3 regions of the Streptosporangium sp. DT93 genome follow, and region 1 is predicted to be linked to each of the others. Evidence: riboswitches for the same ligand, from Rfam matches in the RefSeq annotation. Region 1 holds a riboswitch; each other region holds the start of a gene.

Region 1 (4,271 bases):
GAGCGGCGGTAGATCTCCGCGCCGTCGCGGACGTAGTCGATCACAGTTCCCCTCTGGCGGCCGTCACCGCGGCCGCGGTCTCCTCGATGCCGGAGCAGGTCAGGCCGGTGCCGTCAAGCTCCAGGTGGTAGCCGTGGCCGGTGGCGACCACGTCGGCGACCCGCCCCCTGGGACGGCCGCAGCGTCTGGCGCAGCCCGCCCAGTGCACGGGGAGCGTATCGGTGCCGTACGGGCGCCGGGAGGGCGGGGCCAGGGCGACGACGGCGGTCGCGTCGGCCCGCACGTCGGCCAGGGATTTGGCGCAGCCGGGACGGCCCGCGCAGGCCGTGACGCCGATCCACGGCGAGGCGGGGTCGACGACCAGACCGGCGGCCCGCAGCCGGCCGGCCGCGTCCGCGGCCTCGGCGGGGGCCAGGCGGGGCAGGACCGCGCCGCGCCAGGGGGTCAGGCGGATCTCCCCGCCGGAGGCGAGGCCGGCGAGCAGCCGCGCCTGGTCGGAGGTCAGCCGCCCCAGGGGCACGGCCACCCCGAGCGCGACGCGCGCGGAGTCTCCGACGAGTCCCACCGGTCCGAGCGCCACGGGTCGCGGTCGTACCGGCTCGAAGGGCGTCACCCGCGCGGTGAGGGCGGTCAGCACGCGATCGGCGACCAGGACGGGACCGTCGGGGAGCTCGGAGATCCGCCAGGCGGTGACGTCCCGGGCGGCCAGCTCGTCGAGGAACGCCTCGGCGGCGGCCAGCAGGGCGGTCACGGCCGTATCCGCCCCGACGCGCAGGCCGGTGTCGGTCCCGGCGAGAAGCAGCGCGACCCGGTCGGGAGCGACGAACACGACCGTGGCGTCCGCGCCCAGCCCGGCGACGTCACCGCGCCCGTCGTCGAGGGCGAACATGAACCGGCCGGGAAGGGCGGCGAGCGCGGGCCGGGCGCACAACCGCCGGTCCAGCTCGCCGATCAGCGGCGTGACGTCGGCGATCCCCCCGCCGCCGGGACCGTCCAGGCCGGTCAGCGGGGAGGCCAGGATGTTGCGGATCCGCTCGTGGGTGGTCGAGGGCAGCAGGCCCGCCCGCGCCATCCGCGCGGCGAATCCGTGCTCCTCGTCCGGGGCGAGACCCCGGACCTGCACGTTGGCCCGGGAGGTGAGTTCGAGGGCCCCGTCACCGTGGAGGCGGGCCGCCTCGGCGAGTTCCCGGAGCCGGTCGGGGGTCAGGCGGCCTCCGGGCACGCGGACACGGGCCAGGCCGCCGTCGGCGGCGGCATGGACCTGAAGTGCGCCGGGACACGCGTCAGGCCGGGATCGTCCATGAAAGTCGGCAATGTCCACGCACGGGATGCTAATACCAGTTTCTTGCGGAGAGCCGGACTGCCGTAGTGTCATCGGTGGCGATGGCGTTGGGAGGAAGCCGGTGAGAATCCGGCGCGGTCCCGCCACTGTGACCGGGGAGCGAACCTCAACCGGGCCACTGCCCGGCGACGGGCGGGAAGGCCGGGGCGAGCACCGATCCGGGAGCCAGGAGACTCCAGCCGTCGCGGCCGACGACGACCCGGGGCGAGGACCCCGAGGGAGGATGCTCCGTGCGCTTTTCGCCGTTCCCCCACCGCGGTGCGACACCGCTTTCGCCGTTCCCCCACCGCGGTGCGACACCGCCGATGGAGTGTGCCGCGTGATCCTGCTGCTCTCCACCTCCGACACCGACCTGCTGAGCGCCCGCGCGAGCGGCGCCGACTACCGTCTGGGAAACCCCGCCCGCCTGGGCGTCGACGACCTGCCACCGCTGCTGGAGGGCGCCGAGGTGGTCGTGGTACGCCTGCTCGGCGGGCGCCGCGCCTGGGAGGAGGGACTGGACGCCCTCCTCGCCGGGCCCCGGCCCGTCGTCGTGCTCGGCGGCGAGCAGGCACCGGACGCCGAGCTGATGGAACTGTCCACCGTGCCCGGCGGGGTCTGCGCCGAGACGCACGCCTACCTCGCGCACGGCGGCCCGGCCAACCTGACCGAGCTGCACCGGTTCCTGTCCGACACGCTGCTGCTCACCGGCCACGGCTTCGCCGCCCCCGCCCCCACCCCGACCTGGGGGACGCTGGAGCGCGAGGCGCGCGACCAGGACGGGCAGGACGGGCAGGACGGGCAGGACGGGCCGGTCGTCGGCGTGCTCTACTACCGCGCCCACCACGTGTCCGGCAACACCGCCTTCGTCGAGGCGCTCTGCCTGGCGATCGAGCGGGCCGGGGCGCGGGCGCTGCCGCTGTACTGCGCGTCCCTGCGCACGGCCGAGCCCGGCCTGGTGGAGGCGCTGCGCACGGTGGACGCCCTGGTGGTCACCGTCCTGGCAGCGGGCGGCACCCGGCCGGCGACCGCGTCGGCCGGCGGGGACGACGAGGCGTGGGACGTCGGCGCGCTGGCCGAGCTGGACGTGCCGATCCTGCAGGGACTGTGCCTGACGAGCAGCCGCGCCTCCTGGGAGGAGAACGACGACGGCCTGTCCCCGCTGGACGCCGCCACCCAGGTCGCCATCCCCGAGTTCGACGGGCGCATCATCACGGTGCCGTTCTCGTTCAAGGAGATCGACGAGGACGGGCTGACCGTCTACGTGGCCGACCCCGAGCGCGCCGCGCGCGTGGCGGGCATCGCGGTGCGCCACGCCGCGCTGCGGCACGTGCCGCCCGCCGAGCGGCGGCTGGTGCTGATGCTGTCGGCCTACCCCACCAAGCACGCCCGCATCGGCAACGCCGTCGGCCTGGACACCCCCGCCAGCCTGGTGCGCCTGCTGGCCGCACTGCGCGAGCGCGGCTACGACATCGGGGCCGAGGGCGAGCTGCCCGGCGTGACCGAGCAGGACGGCGACGCGCTCATCCACGCGCTGATCGCCGCGGGCGGGCAGGACCGGGACTGGCTCACCGAGGAGCAGCTCGCCGGCAACCCGGTGCGCATCGCGGCGACCCGCTACGCCGAGTGGTACGCCACGCTGCCCGCCGACCTGCGGGAGAGGATGGAACGGCACTGGGGGCCGCCCCCCGGGGAGTTGTTCGTCGACAGGTCGGGCGACCCGGAGGGCGAGATCGTGCTTGCCGCGCTGCGCGCCGGCAACGTGGTGGTGATGGTGCAGCCGCCACGCGGCTTCGGGGAGAACCCCATCGCCATCTACCACGACCCCGACCTGCCGCCCAGCCACCACTACCTGGCCGCCTACCGCTGGCTGGCCGACGGCTTCGGCGCCCACGCCGTGGTCCACGTGGGCAAGCACGGCAACCTGGAGTGGCTGCCCGGCAAGTCCGCGGGCCTGTCGGCATCCTGCGGGCCCGACGCCGCGCTCGGCGACCTGCCGCTCATCTACCCGTTCCTGGTCAACGACCCCGGCGAGGGCACCCAGGCCAAGCGCCGGGCGCACGCCACCCTCGTCGACCACCTGGTGCCGCCGATGGCCCGCGCCGACAGCTACGGCGACATGGCCCGCCTGGAGCAGCTCCTCGACGAGCACGCCTCCATCGCGGCGATGGACCCGGCCAAGCTGCCCGCGATCCGCGCCCAGATCTGGACGCTGATCCAGGCCGCGCGGCTTGACCACGACCTCGGCGTCGCCGACCGGCCGCACGACGCCGAGTTCGACGACTTCCTGCTGCACATCGACGGCTGGCTGTGCGAGGTCAAGGACGTCCAGATCCGTGACGGCCTGCACGTGCTGGGCGCCGCCCCCGAGGGTGCGCCGCGCGTGGACCTGGTGCTGGCCATGCTGCGCGCCCGGCAGATGTGGGCCGGCAGCCAGGCGCTCATCGGCCTGCGCGAGGCCCTGGGCCTGGCCGAGGACGGCAGCGCCGGGCGGATCGGCGTCGACGAGGCCGAGACCCTGGCCCGCGCCCTGGTCGAGGGCATGGAGGAGCGCGGCTGGGAGGCGTCCGCCGCCGCAGAGGTGACCGCCGCGGTCCTGCGCCCGGCGACGGACGCTCCCGGTACGGACCCCGGCGCGGACCCCGGCGCGGATCCCGGCGCGGATCCCGGTGTGGTGGAGGAGATCCTGCGGTTCGCCGCGCTGGAGGTCGTGCCGAGGCTGGCGCGTACCACCGACGAGATCGACGCGATCCTGCACGCCCTCGACGGCGGCTACGTGCCCGCAGGGCCGAGCGGATCGCCGCTGCGCGGGCTGATCAACGTGCTGCCCACCGGCCGTAACTTCTACTCGGTCGACCCCAAGGCCGTGCCGAGCAGGCTGGCCTGGGAGACCGGGCAGGCGATGGCCGACTCCCTGCTGGAGCGCTACCGCGCCGACACCGGCGACTGG
Region 2 (4,271 bases), on a different contig from region 1:
TCCTTGTAGACGCGGGCGGCGGTGGAGTCGGCGATGGCGCGCCGCCGGGCGAAGTCGCGCTGCGTCGGCAGCCGGTCACCCGGCCGCAGCCGCCCGGCCCCGATGTCCGCGGCCACCTCGTCGGCGACCAGACGGTAGTCGTTCATGCCCTCTCCTCTCCGGTAAGGATGAAAGCACGACATTGCTCCGAGATCAATTTTTCATATTGCAGTGCGACGGGAGGGGACTTAGGCTCGCGATATTCCGGAGATCGGTGCGAACAATCGTCCGTTGTCGAGGTGGAAGGTCCGGTGACGATGGTCGAGGAAAGCGCTTTGATCGGTGTCGTGTCGATCGCGCTGGGAATGGTGCTGTCCCCTGGCCCGAACATGGTGTACCTGGTGTCGCGGACCGTCAGCCAGGGGCGTCGTGCCGGGATCATCTCCCTGGGCGGTGTCGCGGCCGGGTTCCTGGTCTACCTCGCCGGGGCGAACCTGGGGCTGGCGGTGCTGTTCCACGCCTTTCCGCACCTGCTCACCGTCATCAGGATCGCCGGGGCCCTCTACCTGCTGTGGCTCGCCTGGAACACCGTCAGACCGGGGGGCGTCTCGGTCTTCACCGTCAGGGACATCCCCTTCGATTCCCCGCGCCGGCTTTTCGGCATGGGGTTGATGACCAATCTTCTCAACCCGAAGATCGCCATTCTCTACGTTTCGATCATTCCGCAGTTCGTCGACCTGGAAAAGGGGAACGTGCTGCTCCAGGGTGTCATTCTCGGAGGTTTCCAGATCCTGGTCGCCGTGTCGGTCAACCTGTCGATCGTGCTCGCGGCCGGGGCGATCTCGGGTTTCCTGGCGCGTCGCCCCGACTGGTTGCGGGTGCAGCGGATCGCGATGGGAGGCCTGCTCGGCGTGCTGGCCGTCATGCTCGTCGTCGGCAACGCGGGGACCGCGACTCGGCCATGACCCTCTCGCGTCACCGGGCCGCGTCCGGAGGGTCATGGTGCCGTGAGGGGCACCGTGTTCAGCCGACCCGTCGCAGGGCGCGCTCGCGGCGGGCGGCCACGCTCGAACCGGACTCCCCGCGCACCATCCGCCGCAGCAGGACCGGCGCCAGGAGCAGGCCGAGCACCGCCCAGGCGCCCAGCACCCCCGCGGTCTCCAGGTGCCGCCAGGACTCGCCGATCTCGACGGCGACCGCCGCGTCCGGCAGCAGCGCCGAGCGCATGCCGAGTCCCATCCAGTAGATCGGGTCTCAGCCCAGGGCGGCTCGCAGGACGTCGGGCGCCTCGACCAGGGACGGGCCGTACCAGGTCAGGTGCCGGCCGCTGACCAGCGCGGCCGGTGTCCCGGGGAAGAATCCGGGGCCGTCCTCGGCGGTGAACCGGTAGGGCTCGTCGGGCAGGACCACGAGGTCGGCGCCCGCCGCCAGCAGCTCGGGCAGGGCGATCCCCGGATAGCGTTCGGGGTGGCCGGCGTAGAGGTTGCGGACACCGAGCTTGAGCAGGAGGTCACCGGCGAAGGTGTCGCGTCCCAGGACCATCCAGGGTTTGCGCCAGACGGGGATCACCGCCTTTCGTTCCGCGGTGACCGGGGGAGCGGCCCATGCCCGTTCGGCGGCGGCGAGCCAGTCCGGCTCGGGAAGGCCGCAGGCCAGCGTGAGCATCCGGCGCAGGGAGGCGAACGCCTCCGGCAGGGTGCGGACCCTGGTCACCCAGACCGCCACCCCGGCCGACCGCAGCGCCTCCAGGTCGGCCGGGCGGTTCTCCTCCTCGTTGGCCAGCACCAGGTCCGGCTCCAGGGCGACGATCGCGTTCAGGTCCGGGTTCTTGGTGCCGCCGATCCGCCGTACCGGCAACGGCGCGGGGTGGGTGCACCAGTCGGTCGCGCCGGCCAGCAGGTGCGGCGCGGTCGCGGCGAGCGACTCGGTGAGGGAGGGGACGAGGGACACCACGCGCCGGACGGCGCCGTGCGTCCCGGCGGGGGTGCCGAGGTCGTCGAGCATCGTCGAGGTCCTCCCTGGCCCCGGCCCCGGGCGCGGGGCCGGTGATCTCATCGGGTCCCTCCCGCCAGGCCGAGCTCGTTCTCGCCCAGGGGTGCGAAGAAGCGTTCCACCTCCCGCTCGCCCACCTCGGCCAGGGTGGGGGGCGACCAGCGCGGGGAGCGGTCCTTGTCGATCACCTGGGCGCGGATGCCCTCCACCAGGTCGGGACAGGTCAGGGCCCTGAGTGAGACGCGGTACTCCTGGTCGAGCACCTCCTCCAGGGAGGCGAGCTCCCGGGCGCGGCGCAGGGAGCGCAGGGTGACCTTCAGCGCCGTCGGCGACTTGCCGCCGATCCGCTCCGCGGCCTCCTCGGCCGCGCTCTCGCCGCTGTCCAGCAGCCGCTCCACGATCTCCTCCACCGTGTCGGCGGCGTAGCAGGCGTCGATCCACCCGCGCTGCCCGGCCAGCTCACCGGGGGGAACGGGGCGGGCGAAGGAGGCGACCGTCTCGGTCACCTCCCGCCGGGCCAGCTCGGCGGTGAACGCCTCCAGGTCCCGCGACGGCACGAAATGGTCGGCCAGCCCGCAGGCCACGGCGTCGCCCGCGCCGACGGAGGAGGCGGTGAGCGCCAGGTGGGTGCCCAGCTCGCCGGGCGCGCGCGACAGCAGGTAGGTGCCGCCGACGTCCGGGACGAAGCCGATGCCCGTCTCGGGCATGGCCAGGGTCGTGCGCTCGGTGACGATCCGCACGCCGCCGTGCGCGGAGACCCCGACACCGCCGCCCATGACGATGCCGTCCATCAGGGCGACGTACGGTTTGCCGTACCGGGCGATGCGGGCGTTGAGGTGGTACTCGTCCCGCCAGAAGGCCGCCGAGGCGCCGCCGCCCGCCCTGGCGTCGTGGTAGATGGAGCGGATGTCGCCTCCGGCGCACAGCCCGCGCTCGCCCGCGCCGCCGACGAGCACGGTGACGACGCTCTCGTCGTCGGCCCACTCCCGAAGGGCGGCGTCGATGCGGCGGACCATGTCGTGGGTCAGCGCGTTCAGGGCACGCGGCCGGTCGAGCAGGACGCGCCCGAGGCGGCCGACGACCACGGTCTCGACCCCGACGTCGGTTCCGGGTTCGCGGGCGCGTACCGATGCCATGCGTGTTCGCTCCATCCTCGTGGACAACACGGATCACCCCGCGGCCGGTGTCCTGACTCCCGGATCGACATGCGTCATCAGGCCTTCCCGGCTTTCGCCGGTGGCCGTCGATGTCGCACTTCCCGGTCACAGTGGCGGGACCGCGCTGGATTCACACCGGCTTCCCCGCGCCGCGGGCCTTGCCCACGAACATATAGTTGGACGTCCTAGTAAGTCCAGATCGGCACCCGATCATCGGGTCAGGGAAGAAGGGGCGAGGGCCCGGCGGGCGGACGTAGCGGCTGCCGTAGGACTGCACCCAGCCGTGCTCGGTGGCCACGTGGCCCTCCAGCCGCTCGGCGAAGTACTGGACCATGTCGTTGCGCTCGGGCTCGCCGTGGACCAGGACATCGAGGCCGGCCTCCTCCTGGAAGGCGAGGACGTCGCGGATCTCGGCGGCGATGCGCTCGTCGTAGGCGGCCTGGTCGATGCGGCCCGCGCGCAGGTCGGCGCGGGCTACCCGCAGTTCGTTCGTCTGCGGGAAGGAGCCGATCGTCGTGGTGGGCAGGAGCGGCAGCTTGAGCCGGGCGCGCTGGGCCGCGACCCGCTCGCCGTAGGGGGCGGCACGGCGGCTGTCGGCGCCGGTGACGTCCGCGCTCCGCTCGCGGACGGCCGGGTCGCGGGTCAGCGTCGACTCGGCGCGGGAGCGCAGGGCGGCCCTGTTGTCGTCGAGCAGATCGGCGACGGCGTCCGTCCCCAGGGTGAGGCCCCGGGCGAGAGTGACGATCTCGGCGCTCTTCTGGCGGGCGAAGGCGAGCCAGCGCCGGACCTCGGGGTCGAGGTTCGTCTCCAGTGTGGCGTCGTGGGGCACGTGCAGCAGGGAGCAGGAGGCCGCGACGTCCACGCGGCCGGCGAGTCCGCGCAGCGTCCCGAGCGTCGCCAGGGAGCGTTCGAGGTCGTTGATCCAGATGTTGCGCCCGTCCACGACGCCTGCCACCAGCCGCTTGCCGGGCAGGCCCCCGACGGCGGCCAGGTCCTCCAGGTTGGCCGCCGCGGAGCCGGTGAAGTCGAGCCCCAGGCCGTCGACGGGCGCGGCCGCCAGGACGGGAAGAGCCTCACCGAGCCGGTCGAAGTAGGCGGCGACCAGGATCTTCGGGCGCCGCGTCAGGCCGCCGAGCAGCCGGT
Region 3 (4,271 bases), on a different contig from region 1:
TGTCGCACCTGATCGCCCGTACCGTCAAGGAGGCCGACTCGCTGGAGGAGGCCGTCCGGGCCGCGCTCAAGCTGGTCGTCGGCACGTACGGCATCGCGGTGCTCGACGCCGAGCGGCCCGGCGAGGTGGTCGTGGCGCGCAACGGCAGCCCGATCGTGCTGGGCATCGGCGAGAAGGAGATGTTCGCCGCCTCCGACGTCGCCGCGCTGGTCCGCTACACCCGCCAGGTGGTCCACCTGGAGGACGGCGAGCTCGCGGTGCTCAAGGCCGACGGGTTCACCACCTTCGCCAGCGACGCGCGCGAGACGGCCAAGGAGCCCCTCACCGTCGACTGGGACGCCGGCCACTACGACACCGGCGGCTACGAGCACTACCTGCTCAAGGAGATCTCCGAGCAGCCCGACACCGTGGCCAGGACGCTGCGCGGGCGCCTGGACGACCGCTTCCACATCGCGCACCTGGGCGGCCTGAACATGGACGCGCGGGAGACCCGCTCGTTCCGCCGGGTGAAGATCATCGGCTGTGGTTCCGCGTACTACTCGGGCCAGATCGGCGCGCAGCTCATCGAGGAGCTGGCGCGCATCCCGGCCGACGCCGAGCCGGCCAGCGAGTTCCGCTACCGCGGCCCGGTGGTGGAGGCCGACACCCTGTACGTGGCGATCAGCCAGTCCGGGGAGACCTACGACACCCTCGCCGCCGTCCAGGAGCTCAAGCGCAAGGGCGGCCGGGTGCTCGGCATCGTCAACACCGTGGGCAGCGCGATCGCCCGCGAGTGCGACGGCGGCGTCTACCTGCACGCCGGGCCCGAGGTCTCGGTGGCGAGCACGAAGGCGTTCACCTCGACGGCCGTCGCGTTCGCGCTGCTGGCGCTGCACCTGGGCCGGGTGCGGGACCTGTCCCCGGCCGAGGGCCGGCGGATCTGCGACGGCCTGCGCAGGCTGCCCGAGCAGATCAAGGAGATCCTCGTGCTGGAGCCGGAGATCAGGGAGCTGGCGCACAAGTACGCCGGGGCGCCGAGCATGATGTTCGTGGGCCGGGTCCGCGGCTATCCGGTGGCCAGGGAGGGCGCGCAGAAGCTCAAGGAGATCTCCTACGTGCACGCGGAGGCCTACCCGGCCAGCGAGCTCAAGCACGGGCCGCTGGCGCTGATCGGGCCGGAGATGCCGACGGTGGCGATCGTCCCCGACGACGAGCTGCTGGACAAGAACCTCACCACGCTCGGCGAGATCCGCGCCAGGGGCGGGCGGGTGCTCATGGTCGGCCACCGCGTCGCCGACCCCAAGCTGGCCGACGACTGCATCGTGGTGCCCAAGAACGAGACCGAGCTGGACCCGATCCTGCTCTCGATCCCGCTGCAACTCTTCGCCTACCACGCCGCCGTCGCGCTGGAGCGGGACGTCGACAAGCCCCGCAACCTGGCCAAGAGCGTCACCGTGGAGTGAGAACCACCCGCCCGGCCGGTCACACCCCCCACTCCATGACAGAAAGTGATATCGACGTAACCTAGGGTATAGGAGGTTCCTGGGGGAAGGGGCGCTTATGCGCCGCAGGGGGTTTTTCGCGCTGGCGGCGGGGACCGCGCTGCTCGCGGGCTGCGCGGCCGGGGACGCGCCCGCGGGCACGGTGGTGGACCGGCTGTTCCTCCTCGAACCCGCGGCCGACGGCCACGGCTGGGACGGCATCGCGCGCCGGCTGGCCTCCGTCATGGTCCGCTCGGGGCTGGCCCGCACCGTCATGGCCGTCGACCGGCCCGGGGTGCTGGGGTCGGCCCCGCGTGACGCCTTCGTCGTCCCCGGCGTGCCCGACCTCGCCGGGGCCGCCGGCGATCCCGGTGACCCCGGCCACCTCGGCGGCCCGGAGGCGTCCGGCGCGCCGGACGCCTCCCGCGCCTCGTTCGCGCGCGAGGGCAGGCTGCTCGTCACCGCGATGCCCATGGTCGCCGCGGCGGAGATCGCCAACACCACCGCCGTGGTCGAGGCCGCCACCCCCCTCGCCCGGCTGGCCGGCGACTGGCTGGCCCTGGTCGTCCCGGCCGGCTCCCGGTTGCGCGCCTTCGAGGACTTCGCCGCCGCGCTGCACCGCGACCCGGCGAGGCTGACGGTCGGGGGCAGGCTGGAGGGCGGCTCCGACCACGTGCTCTACGGCATGATCGGGAAATGCCTCGGGGTGGACACCCGGCTGCTGGAGTACGCCGGGTACCTCGTCGCGGAGGACGCGGCCGAGGCGCTCCGGCTGGGCCGGGTGGCGGCCATGCTGGGGTCGGCCCGCGCGCTGCTGCCGGGGATCTCCGCGGGCCGCCTGCGTCCCCTGGCGGTCTCCTCGGGGGTCAGGATCGAGGGGATCGACGCGCCGACGCTGATGGAGCTCGACGTCCGGCTGGAGTACAGCGACTGGTGCGGGTTGCTCGGCCCCCGGGACATGAGCCCGGGGGACAGGCAGGCGGCCGTCGCCCTCTGTGAGAGGCTCGACGCCACGCCGCACTGGCGCGCCCTGTGCGCGGCGAACGGGTGGAGCCGGGTCTTCCTCGGCGGCGACGACTTCCGCAGGTGGCTGTCCACCGAGACCGGCCGGACCCGGGGCGTGCTTCACGAGCTCGGGCTTTTGACGTCCTCAGACACAACCTGTTGGGGTAGTTGCGTCAGGCGGCCCTAGATGTAGGATCCTGATCGTTGCTGGTTCGCCCCGCGAGGGGCGAGGCAAGAGGGAACCCCGGTGAGAGTCCGGGACTGCCCCGCAGCGGTGAACGGGAACGAAAGCCGTCATTGAGCACTGGGTGAGCCATGCCTGGGAAGCGACGGCCGGTAGGTGTGTGCGGTGCGCCCGTGAGTCCGAAGACCTGCCGGTGACGTTGTTGTCCAGGGCCTCGTGGGAGGGCTCGCGGAACGAGGCGATCCGGCGTGCCCGGAATCGCTCGCGGACGCGTGCCCCCGGCGGAGCCGCAGGGGGAAGTCCGAACGAGCGAGGGCATGACGTGACAGAGACCTTGGCGCGGACCGCAGCGCAGACCGGCGCGCGGGCGGGGAGCGGCGCGGACGGGGCCGGCGGGGCCGGCGGGGCCGGCGGGGCCGCAGCCCGCAGGCTGGCCATCGACGAGGCCGCCGCGGGAGTGATCACCGATCCGGAGAACTCCAGGATCGCCGCCGCGATGCTGGCCGGGCTGATCGCCGACGAGGCCGCCGAGCACGGCGTGCGGACCTTCTCCGACTCCGTCGCCGCCACCCACGAGGCCGGGCTCGTCCAGGACCGGCTCGCGGAGTTCGTGGCCGCGCACGCCGGCGCGCTGGACGCGCTGGTCGTGCCCGGGGCAGACGACCGGTTCGAGTACTTCGGGCTGCGTACCGTCTACGACCGCTACCTGCTGCGCCACCCGAGCACCCGCAAGGTGCTGGAGCGCCCGCAGCACTTCTTCCTGCGGGTGGCCTGCGGCCTGTCCGAGACCGTCGGGGAGGCCGCCGAGCTGTACGCGCTGATGGCCTCGCTGTCCTACCTGCCCAGCTCGCCCACGCTGTTCAACTCCGGCTCGCGCAGGCCCCAGCTCTCCTCGTGCTTCCTGCTCGACTCGCCCCGCGACGAGCTGGAGTCCATCTACGAGCGCTACACGCAGGTCGCCCGGCTGTCGAAGTACGCCGGGGGCATCGGGATCGCCTGGACCAGGGTCCGCTCGCGCGGCTCGCTCATCCGCGGCACCAACGGCCACTCCAACGGCATCGTGCCCTGGCTGCGCACGCTGGACTCCAGCGTCGCCGCCGTCAACCAGGGCGGCCGGCGCAAGGGCGCGGCCTGCGTCTACCTGGAGCCCTGGCACGCCGACATCGAGGAGTTCCTCGAACTGCGCGACAACACCGGCGAGGAGGCCCGGCGCACGCACAACCTCAACCTCGCCAACTGGATCCCCGACGAGTTCATGCGCCGGGTCGAGGCCGACGCGACGTGGTCGCTGTTCGACCCCAAGGACGTCCCGCACCTGACCGACCTGTACGGGGCGGCCTTCGACGAGGCGTACCGCGCCGCGGAGGCCGAGGGCCTGTCCGCCCGGCAGATCCCGGCCCGCGCCCTGTACGGGCGGATGATGCGCACGCTCGCCCAGACCGGCAACGGCTGGATGACCTTCAAGGACGCGGCCAACCGGACCTCCAACCAGACCGGCAGGCCGCGGAACGTCATCCACCTGTCCAACCTCTGCACCGAGATCCTGGAGGTGACCGGGGACGCGGAGACCGCGGTCTGCAACCTGGGCTCGATCAACCTCGCCGCGCACCTGTCCGCGCCCG

What was found. Region 1 has a riboswitch for cobalamin ahead of cobN (cobaltochelatase subunit CobN). Riboswitches for the same ligand answer to the same signal wherever they lie in the genome.
Region 2: it holds a riboswitch for cobalamin, as region 1 does, so the genes downstream of both, ACLQ2R_RS34195 (enoyl-CoA hydratase/isomerase family protein) here and cobN (cobaltochelatase subunit CobN) in region 1, are expected to answer to the same signal.
Region 3: it holds a riboswitch for cobalamin, as region 1 does, so the genes downstream of both, ACLQ2R_RS07145 (ribonucleoside-diphosphate reductase subunit alpha) here and cobN (cobaltochelatase subunit CobN) in region 1, are expected to answer to the same signal.

Annotation. Positions count from the first base shown of each region.
Region 1 covers NZ_JBNCLF010000014.1:139,300-143,570, reverse strand. The annotation lists gene ACLQ2R_RS27225 (precorrin-8X methylmutase) at 1-44, opposite strand, end outside; gene cobG (precorrin-3B synthase) at 41-1,375, opposite strand; cobalamin riboswitch at 1,368-1,540, shown strand; gene cobN (cobaltochelatase subunit CobN) at 1,662-4,271, shown strand, end outside.
Region 2 covers NZ_JBNCLF010000023.1:78,774-83,044, reverse strand. The annotation lists gene ACLQ2R_RS34215 (PLP-dependent aminotransferase family protein) at 1-146, opposite strand, end outside; gene ACLQ2R_RS34210 (LysE family translocator) at 315-944, shown strand; gene ACLQ2R_RS34205 (hypothetical protein) at 1,003-1,218, opposite strand; gene ACLQ2R_RS34200 (helical backbone metal receptor) at 1,234-1,983, opposite strand; gene ACLQ2R_RS34195 (enoyl-CoA hydratase/isomerase family protein) at 2,031-3,107, opposite strand; cobalamin riboswitch at 3,133-3,297, opposite strand; gene metE (5-methyltetrahydropteroyltriglutamate--homocysteine S-methyltransferase) at 3,259-4,271, opposite strand, start outside.
Region 3 covers NZ_JBNCLF010000002.1:435,052-439,322, forward strand. The annotation lists gene glmS (glutamine--fructose-6-phosphate transaminase (isomerizing)) at 1-1,442, shown strand, start outside; gene ACLQ2R_RS07140 (tripartite tricarboxylate transporter substrate-binding protein) at 1,540-2,652, shown strand; cobalamin riboswitch at 2,657-2,858, shown strand; gene ACLQ2R_RS07145 (ribonucleoside-diphosphate reductase subunit alpha) at 2,972-4,271, shown strand, end outside.